Regions from separate parts of the Spirillospora sp. NPDC052269 genome, predicted to be linked through region 2. Evidence: riboswitches for the same ligand, from Rfam matches in the RefSeq annotation. Region 2 holds a riboswitch; the other holds the start of a gene.
What was found. A riboswitch is a leader RNA that binds a small molecule or an ion and turns the genes downstream of it on or off. The one in region 2 is predicted to bind S-adenosylmethionine.
Positions count from the first base shown of each region.

Region 1: linked by a shared signal. The riboswitch ahead of thrC (threonine synthase) and the one ahead of AB0L06_RS20180 (aminotransferase class V-fold PLP-dependent enzyme) in region 2 are both predicted to bind S-adenosylmethionine.

Region 1 covers NZ_JBFAUU010000005.1:481,908-486,316, reverse strand. The annotation lists gene AB0L06_RS13695 (nucleotidyltransferase domain-containing protein) at 19-642, opposite strand; gene AB0L06_RS13690 (MoaD/ThiS family protein) at 733-1,014, opposite strand; gene thrC (threonine synthase) at 1,026-2,270, opposite strand; SAM riboswitch class I at 2,286-2,429, opposite strand; gene AB0L06_RS13680 (alpha,alpha-trehalose-phosphate synthase (UDP-forming)) at 2,743-4,173, shown strand; gene AB0L06_RS13675 (sulfotransferase family protein) at 4,170-4,409, opposite strand, start outside.
Region 2 covers NZ_JBFAUU010000009.1:24,193-28,601, forward strand. The annotation lists gene AB0L06_RS20170 (transglycosylase domain-containing protein) at 1-1,129, shown strand, start outside; gene AB0L06_RS20175 (DUF8711 family protein) at 1,251-1,640, opposite strand; SAM riboswitch class IV at 1,692-1,808, shown strand; gene AB0L06_RS20180 (aminotransferase class V-fold PLP-dependent enzyme) at 1,911-3,440, shown strand; gene AB0L06_RS20185 (SseB family protein) at 3,657-4,409, shown strand, end outside.

The sequences.
Region 1 (4,409 bases), on a different contig from region 2:
CGTTTCGGGCGACAGGCCCTATGAGCGAAGACCGGACGGCCGGAAATGGTCACCATTGCGCGCGTGCACGAGAGGAAGCACTTCCTCCTCCAAACGGCGCGGAACGCGTTGCCCGTACCGGGTCTCCAACCGGTTCCGCGCCCGGACGTATCCGGCCACGGCCTCCTCCAGCGACCGCGGGATGGCCTGCACGCCGAGCGGACGCAGCAGGTGCCCGCTCATGGTCAGCAGCTCGCCGCGCACCCGGTCGTCCATGCCACGCCGACGCTTGTTGACCAGCCACAGGATCCAGTCCCAGAAGTGGGCGTCGATCGCGCGCAGCGTGTCCGGCCCTACTCGCCATGGCCCGGCCGGACGCCGCGGGACGTCCCGGAAGAGCAGGTCCACCTTCACCGGCCCGGCGAACACCAGCAGGTAGCTCGCGCATTCGCCGAGCGGATCCCACTGCGCCGCCACCGGATCGAACGGTGCGACGAGTTCCGGCAGGTCGGCGGCCACCTCCCCGAAGTCGTCCACGGCCACCGCGAAGTCCCAGTCCGAACTCCGCACGGCCGTCCCCCGCGCCCGCGACCCGACCAGTTCCACCCCCCGCACGGCCGGATGGGCGCGCAGCACTCCGGCGACATCCTCCGCTATCCCCATGACCATCCCTTTACCCGCCCAATCAACACGAAAAGCCCTCTCCCACAGGGAAAGAGGGCTTTTGTGTCGCTTCTCGGACGTCCGGCTCCGTCAGCAGCCGCCCGCGACGGCGGGGATGATGGAGATCTGGGTGCCCGCGGGCGTCGGGGTGTCGAGGCCCTCGGCGAAGCGGACGTCCTCGTCGCCGACGTAGACGTTGACGAAGCGGCGGATCCTGCCGTTGTCGTCCAGGATGCGGGCGGAGATGCCGGTGTAGGACGACTCCAGGTCGGCGACCACGGCGCGCAGGGTGACGCCCTCGGCGTCCACCTCGGACTCGCCGCCGGTGTAGGTCCGCAGGATGGTCGGGATGCGGACGGAAACGGTGCTCATGAGGGCTCCTCTCAGGCGATCCCGGCCGCGCGGAACGCGGTCAGGGTGGGGGCGATGTCGGCGGTCGGGGCGACGAACGGGGCGACGGCGTCCAGGGTCTTCAGGCCGTCCCCGGAGTTGATGATCACGGTCTCGGCGGACGGGTCGAGCACGCCGGACTCGGCGAGCTTCTTCAGCACCCCGACGGTGACGCCGCCCGCGGTCTCACCGAAGACGCCCTCGGTGGCGGCGAGCAGCCGGATGCCCTCCACGACCTGCTCGTCGGTGACGTCCTCGACCGTGCCGCCGGTGCGGCGGGCGACGTCGAGCACGTAGGTGCCGTCCGCCGGGTTGCCGATCGCGAGGGACTTGGCGATGGTGTCCGGCTTGACCGGGCGGAACACGTCCCAGCCCTGCTTGAACGCGTTCGCGACCGGGTCGCAGCCCGCGGCCTGCGCGCCGAACACCCGGTAAGGCCTGTCCTCGACCAGGCCGAGCTTGATCAGCTCCTGGAACGCCTTGTCGATCTTGGTGAGCTGGGACCCCGACGCGACCGGGACGACGATCTGGTCCGGCAGCCGCCAGCCGAGCTGCTCGGCGATCTCGTAGCCGAGCGTCTTGGACCCCTCGGCGTAGTACGGCCGGACGTTGACGTTCACGAACGCCCAGTCCTCCTGCTCGCCGGCGATCTCCGAGGCGAGCCGGTTGACGTCGTCGTAGTTGCCGTCCACGGTCACGAACGTCCCGCCGTACACGGCCGTCGTGATGATCTTCTGCGCCTCCAGGTCGGACGGCACGAACACCGCGCTGCGGATCCCCGCGCGGGCGGCGGCCGCCGCGACCGCGTTCGCCAGGTTCCCGGTGGACGGGCAGGCCAGCACGGTGAACCCCAGCTCACGGGCGGCGGCGAGGGCGACCGCGACCACGCGGTCCTTGAACGAGTGGGTCGGGTTGCCGCTGTCGTCCTTCACCCAGAGCCTCGCGAGCCCGAGCGTCTCGGCGAGGCGGTCGGCCCGGACGAGCCGGGTCAGGCCGGGCTCGGTGTTGGGCGTCTCCTCGACGTGGGACGGGACGGGCAGCAGCCCCTTGTACCGCCAGATGTTGCGCGGTCCCGCCTCGATCGACGCGCGGGTGACGTCGCCGAAGTCGTAGGAGATCTCCAGCGGCCCGAAACACTCCTCGCACGCGTAGTGCGGGCCGAGGTCACGGGTGTGGCCGCATTCGCGGCAGGTCAGAGCGGTGGCGGGTCCGAGATCGATCGCAGACGTGAGCGCCATGAGGCGAGGCCCTTCTCCCCATCTTCCCTGCGCACCGATTTGGTCGCAGGCCGGAGTTGGCACCACTTCCCGGTCGGCCTCGCGGAGTCGCGAGTGCGTTCTGACCGGGTGGTTGCCGGGGCTTCGTAGGGCCGGTCCCTCCACCCCTCTGGATGAGCGATATGAAGTTGTGCGAGGGCTGAGCTGGAAGACCGGCCCGTTCGGCCACTGTGCTCCCTGCACCCCTCTGGATGAGCGATATGAAGTTATATGAGGGGTTCTTTCGAACTCCGTGGCCCGAGATTACATGACGTGACCGGTTCGCGGACAAGGCCATCTCGCCGGTTGAGATGCGTTCAGCTCGTGGCCTTGGTCACCCGACAGACTTCTGTCACGCTGCCGGGAGGTGTCCGTGGAGGTGGCGACAGGTCTGTGCCGATGAACCACGCGGGCCCCTTTGATGTGCGGGCGCCTCGGCTGAGACGCTGCCTCCATGAGTCGAATCGTGGTGGCGTCCAACCGTGGTCCGGTGTCGTTCACCAGGAGCGAGGGCGGCGGGCTGACCGCGCGGCGCGGCGGCGGCGGACTGGTGTCGGGCCTCGCCGGGGTCGCGGCCGAGACGGACGTGCTGTGGGTGTGCGCGGCGCTCGGCGACGCCGACCGGGAGGCCGCGCGCGAGGCCCCGGACGGACGGCTCGACCAGGCGGGGCACGACACCGGCGACGCGGCGGTGCGGATGCTCGACATCCCCGCCGCGACCTTCCAGCGCGCCTACAACTCGGTCGCGAACTCGACGCTCTGGTTCGTCCACCACCTGCTGTACGAGACGCCGGTCGCGCCGCATTTCGACGCGCGGTTCCGCCGGGACTGGCAGTCCTACGAGGCGTACAACGCGGCGTTCGCCGACGCCGTGGCCCAGTCGTCCGGCGAGGGGGCGAAGGCCGTCGTGCAGGACTACCACCTGTCGCTCGCGCCGGGCATGCTCCGCGAGCGGCGCCCCGACCTGCGCATCGCGCACTTCTCGCACACGCCGTGGGCGCCGCCGGAGTACTTCCGGATGCTGCCGGACGACATCGCCGTCGCCGTCCTCGGCGGCATCCTCGGCGCGGACCACGCCGGGTTCCTCACACGACGTTGGGCGGACGCCTTCCTCGCATGCTGCGCCGAAATCCTGCCCGGCGCACGCGTGGACGGCCGATCCGTCACCTACGCGGGCCGGACGACCCAGATCGGTGTGCACGGCCTCGGCGTGGACGGTGAGTCCCTGCGCGCACGAGCCGCCCAGCCGGACGTGGCCGAACGCCGGGAGACACTGCGCGCGCAGGTGGGCGACCGCAAACTGATCGTCCGCGTGGACCGGACGGAACTCTCGAAGAACATCGTGCGCGGCCTGGCCGCCTACCGCGAGCTGCTCGCGACGCATCCCGAATGGCACGGACGGGTCGTCCACCTGGCGTTCGCGTATCCGTCGCGGACGGACCTCGCCGAGTACCGCGCGTACACCGAGGCCGTCCACGCGATGGCGCGGGCGATCTCCGACGAGTTCGCGACGCCCACCTGGGATCCGCTGATCGTGCAGGTCAACGACGACTATCCGCGCTCGCTCGCGGCCTACACGCTCGCGGACGTCCTGCTGGTGAACCCGATCCGGGACGGCATGAACCTCGTCGCCAAGGAGGGGCCGGTGCTGTCGGCGGACGGCTGCGCGCTGGTGCTGTCCCGGGAGGCCGGCGCCGCCGCCGAGCTCGCGGACGACGCGCTGACGGTCAATCCGTTCGACGTGTCGCAGACCGTCGGGGCGCTGCATCACGCGCTGCTCATGCCGTCCGGTGAGCGCGGCGAGCGGTGCCGCCGACTCGCCGCCGCCGCGACCGCGCTCCCGCCCGCCCGCTGGTTCGCCGACCAGCTCGACGCCCTCGGTTAGGCGGTCGGCGACGGCGCAGGCTCGGTGGCGGGTTCGAGCAGGCAGGTGACTGGGTTGGGCTCGTGCAGCCGCCGCCAGCGTTCCCGCATGTCGGCCTTGCCGTGCGCCAGCCGGCGGTGCGTCGCCGTCGCGGCGAACTTCGCGAACAGCGCGGGCCCCGGCCGGGGCAGGCCGCTCGGCTCGTAGCCGTGGTCGGTGAGGCGGTCGCCGAACGCGGCGTCCGCGAGGCCGATCTC
Region 2 (4,409 bases):
CTTCTACGGCGGCCGCAACTACCTCGACGAGATGGGCTCGAGCGTCTGGTACGACTGGGCCCAGCCGGGCTCCGGCTTCAAGCCGGTCGTGCTGGCCGCCGCGCTGAAGGCGGGCTACGGCCTCGACACCACCGAGGACGGCTCGTCCCCGCAGACCTTCGCGGGCACGCCCCTGCACAACGACTCCGACGAGCAGTTCGGGAACATCAACCTGGTCACCGCCACCGAGCACTCGGTGAACACCGCCTACGTCAACCTCGGCCAGCAGGTCGGGCTCGACAAGGTGACCAAGATGGCCGAGGCGCTCGGCATCCCGAAGAGCCAGCTCACCGCGAACGGCGCGAACAACGCCCCGTCGCTGCCGCTGGGCCCGATCTCGGTGCACCCGATCGAGATGGCCGGGGTGTACTCGACCTTCGCGGCGGACGGCACGCACCGCACCCCGTACGTCGTCCGCTCGGTCGACGACAACAAGGGCCACTCGGACGAGTTCTCCGAGAAGGGCGACAACGTCTTCAGCGACCAGGTCGCCAAGGACGCCACCTACGCGATGCAGAAGGTCGTCGAGGGCGGCACCGGCCGCGGCGCCCAGCTCGACGACGGACGCGACGTCGCGGGCAAGACCGGCACCACCAACGCCGGCGCCGCGATCTGGTTCAACGGGTTCATCCCGCAGCTCCAGACGACCGTCGCGATGTTCCGCAGCGACGGCAAGCCGCTGGACATCCCGGGCTACGGGTCCTACGGCGGCCAGCTTCCGGCGCAGATCTGGAAGAGCTACATGGGCGACGCGGTCTCGATCAAGAACTTCGCGGCCAAGTCGTTCGACCCGCCGTCCATCGACACCGGCTACGACCAGGGCCCGGTGACCAACCGTCCGACGGACACCCCGACGACCAAGCCGCCGTCCGGCAAGCCGACCAAGCCAGGCGGCCGCCCGACGGGGCCGGGCCAGCCGACCGGCCGTCCGACGCACCGTCCCACCGGCAAGCCGACAGGCGGTCCGAGCAGCCCCAATCCCGGGGGTGGCGGAACCGGAGGCGGCGGCGGAACCGGAGGCGGTGGCGGCGGCAGTGGCGGCGGCGGGGGTGGCGGAACCGGCACCGGCACCAACGACCTGGGCTTCTGACCCGAGGGGTCCCGAGTTCTCTCGGGACCCCTTTCCCATACCCGCCGTTCGTCATGGGCGTCATCCGTTGTGGGCGTTGGCCGCCGTGGGCGTTGGCCGTTGCGGGCGTTGGCCGGTGGGCTCAGTCGCAGGCGGTGCCCAGTGCGCCGGGGGCGGCGGCGAGGGTCGCGTTGAGTTGTTCGACGTCGCCCGCCGCGACCGTTCCGGCGGCGGCGCGGAGCTTGGCCGCCTGGTCCTTGAGCGCGTTCTTGAGCTTGTCGTCGGACGCCTTGTCCGCCAGCCCCGACAGGTTCGCGGCGAGCTGCTCGGTCGGCTGCCGCCATTGGGCGGCGTCCGCCGCCGACACCGCGTGCACACCGCCGATGTACTTCTCGTAGGCCGTTTTCGCGTCTCCGCAGGTGGCGGCCGAATTACCGCCGCCGACCGATCCGCCGCAGCCGGCCAGCAGCGCCGCCGCGCCCGCCGCCAGCGCTCCCCCGGCCGCCAGTCTCGTGATCACCCCGTGCGTCATCCGTGCCCTCCGACTTGATCCACATCCCGTCCCTCCTATACTTTCGCACCAGGTCATGAGCGCCAGCGTCAAGCCCCGGCTAGCTGGCCGGCAACCCTTCGTCCGCGATGGGGTGCCCCGGGTGAGGACCGGGCCGGGCGTGGTATCGCGCCCCGGCAAGCGCGGATCCCGTCGTTCCAGGGCCTGGCCCTCGGGATCCCTGATCCCGAGGAGTGCCCACGTATGTCCGCGACTGCCCTCGCTACCCCTTTTGTCGGTTCCACTCCCTCCGTGATCGGGACGGACGCGCCCGTCCCGCTGGACGACGGGCGCGCCGTCCCCTACGCCAACCTCGACTACGCCGCGAGCGCGCCGTGTCTTTCGGCGGTGCGGGAGGCGATCTCCGAGGCACTGCCGTACTACAGCAGCGTGCACCGGGGCGCGGGCTACGCGTCCCAGGTCACGACGGCCGCGTATGAGAAGGCGCGCGAGACGGTCCGGGGCTTCCTCGGCGCGCGGCAGCGCTCGTCGGTCGTGTTCACGCGCAACACCACGGACGCGATGAACCTGCTCGCGCACTGCGTCCCGTCCGGGACGACGGTCGTGGTGTTCGAGACCGAGCACCACGCGACGCTGCTGCCGTGGCGGCGGGCCGTCCGGCTGCCCGCGCCGGCCTCGCCCACCGAGGCCGTCGCCGCGGCCGGCCGGGCGCTCGCCGCCTCCCCCGCCGGACCGCGCCTGCTGGTGGTCACCGCCGCGTCCAACGTGACCGGCGAGGTGTGGCCGCTCGCGGAGCTCGCCGCGGTCGCGCGGACGCACGGCGCGCGCATCGCGGTGGACGCGGCGCAGCTCGTCCCGCACCGCCCGCTGGACATGACCGCGCTCGGCCTCGACTACGTCGCGTTCTCCGGGCACAAGCTGTACGCGCCGTTCGGCGCGGGCGTCCTCGCCGGACGGTCCGACTGGCTGCGCGCCGCCGGGCCGTACCTCAAGGGCGGCGGGGCCAGCGCGTCCGTCGACGAGCACGGGAACCGCGCGCACTGGCACGCCGACCCCGAGGCGCGGCACGAGGCGGGCACCCCGAACGTCCTCGGCGTCCTCGCGCTCGCCGCCGCGTGCGAGACCCTCGCCGCGACCGGCTGGACACCGCTCGTCGAGCACGAGGCGCGGCTCCTCGCACGGCTGCGCACCGGATTGGCGCGGATCCCGGGTGTGCGCGAACTCACGCTCTGGGGGGACCGGTCACCGCGCGTCGGCATCGTGTCGTTCGTCGTGGACGGCTGGGACGCGCGCGAACTGGCGGTCGCCCTTTCGGGACGGTTCGGGATCGGCGTCCGAGACGGAAAGTTCTGCGCACACCCCTTCGTCCAACACCTCCTCGACACGTCCAACGCGTCCAACGCAGTCAGCGCGGCCAGGGCGGGCGGCGCGTCCAGCGGAGGCAACGCGGGCAGCGCGTCCAACGTGGGCGGCGCAGGCAGCGCGTCCAGCGCAGGCAGCGCAGGCGGCGCGTCCAACGTGGGCGGAGCGTCCAGCGCGGGCGGAGCGGGCAGCGCGGGCGGAGCGGGCAGCGCGGGCGGAGCGGGCAGCGCGGGCGGAGCGGGCAGCGCGGGCGGCGCGGGCAGCGCGGGCGGCGCGTCCAACGCGGGTGGAGCGTCCGGTGCGGGTGGTGGGAGCTGTGCGGGCGGGCCGAGCTCGGCGGTCCGGGCGAGTTTCGGGATCGGGACCACCGAGGCGCATGTGGACCGGCTCGTCGAGGCGGTCGCCGTCCTCGCCCGCGGGGGTGCCGAAGTCGGCACCGCGCAATTGCCCCGGGGTTAGATCTCCATTACTCCGGTGGGCCCGGAGGCCGGTGGCCTTCGGCGGATGGCGCGGGATTGTCACCGTCCCGCGCCATACTGTCCCGAGGGTCGTCCGCGGACCGGTCGAGTGGGCGCTTTAGCTCTGTTCGCCCATGTAGCGTAAGCAGGTCCGTAAGGTGCCCAGCGGGCCCGCCTCCCGGCGTCGGGGTCCGGGAGGAGGAAGGTCCGGGGCGGGATGAAACAGGGGGTGGCGACCGTGGCGGACGGCTGGCAACCCACGTCGGAGCTCGAGCGCCGACTGGGGGACGCGGTACGGAACGGGGACCAGGAAGGGTACTTCCGGCTGCTGGCGGAGAGTGAACTCGTCGTCCCCGTCCCACCCGAGATGACCGACGACGTCCTCGCCGGCCGGCGGCAGCCGACCTGGCCCACGCAGGACGAGGACGACCGCACGTTCGTGCTCGTCTACACCTCGCCCACCGCGATGCGCGCCTGCCTCGGCCCGTCCTACCGGCACTACATCCGGGCGCCCTTCACCGTCCTCGCCGAGACCTGGCCGGACAACAACTGGTGGCTCGCGGTGGACGTCCCGTCCCACACCGTCCGGGACGTCTCGCTCCCGATCGAGGGCCGCCTGCCCGCCTGGTTCATACTGCGCCTCGCGCAGGGCGACCAGCGTCCGCCGCTCGCCGGCCACCACCAGCCCGACCCGTCCGCGCTGTCCGGCCCGGCCGCACCGCCGCCGCAGGCCGCTCCGTCCGCGCCTGCTCAGGACGGCGCGCACGGCGAGCCCATCGGCGCGCAGCCGCCTGCCGCACCGACGCCTGCCACGCCGCCCGGCGCGCCGATGCCTGCCGTGCCGCCCGCCGCCGCCGCCGAGTACCAGCCTCCGGTCGAGGCCGGTGCGGAGCAGGCGTCCGCGGCGCCCGTTCCCGAGGGGGACGTGTCCGTCGCGCGTGAGCGGGACGCGGATGCGGGTGACTCGCAG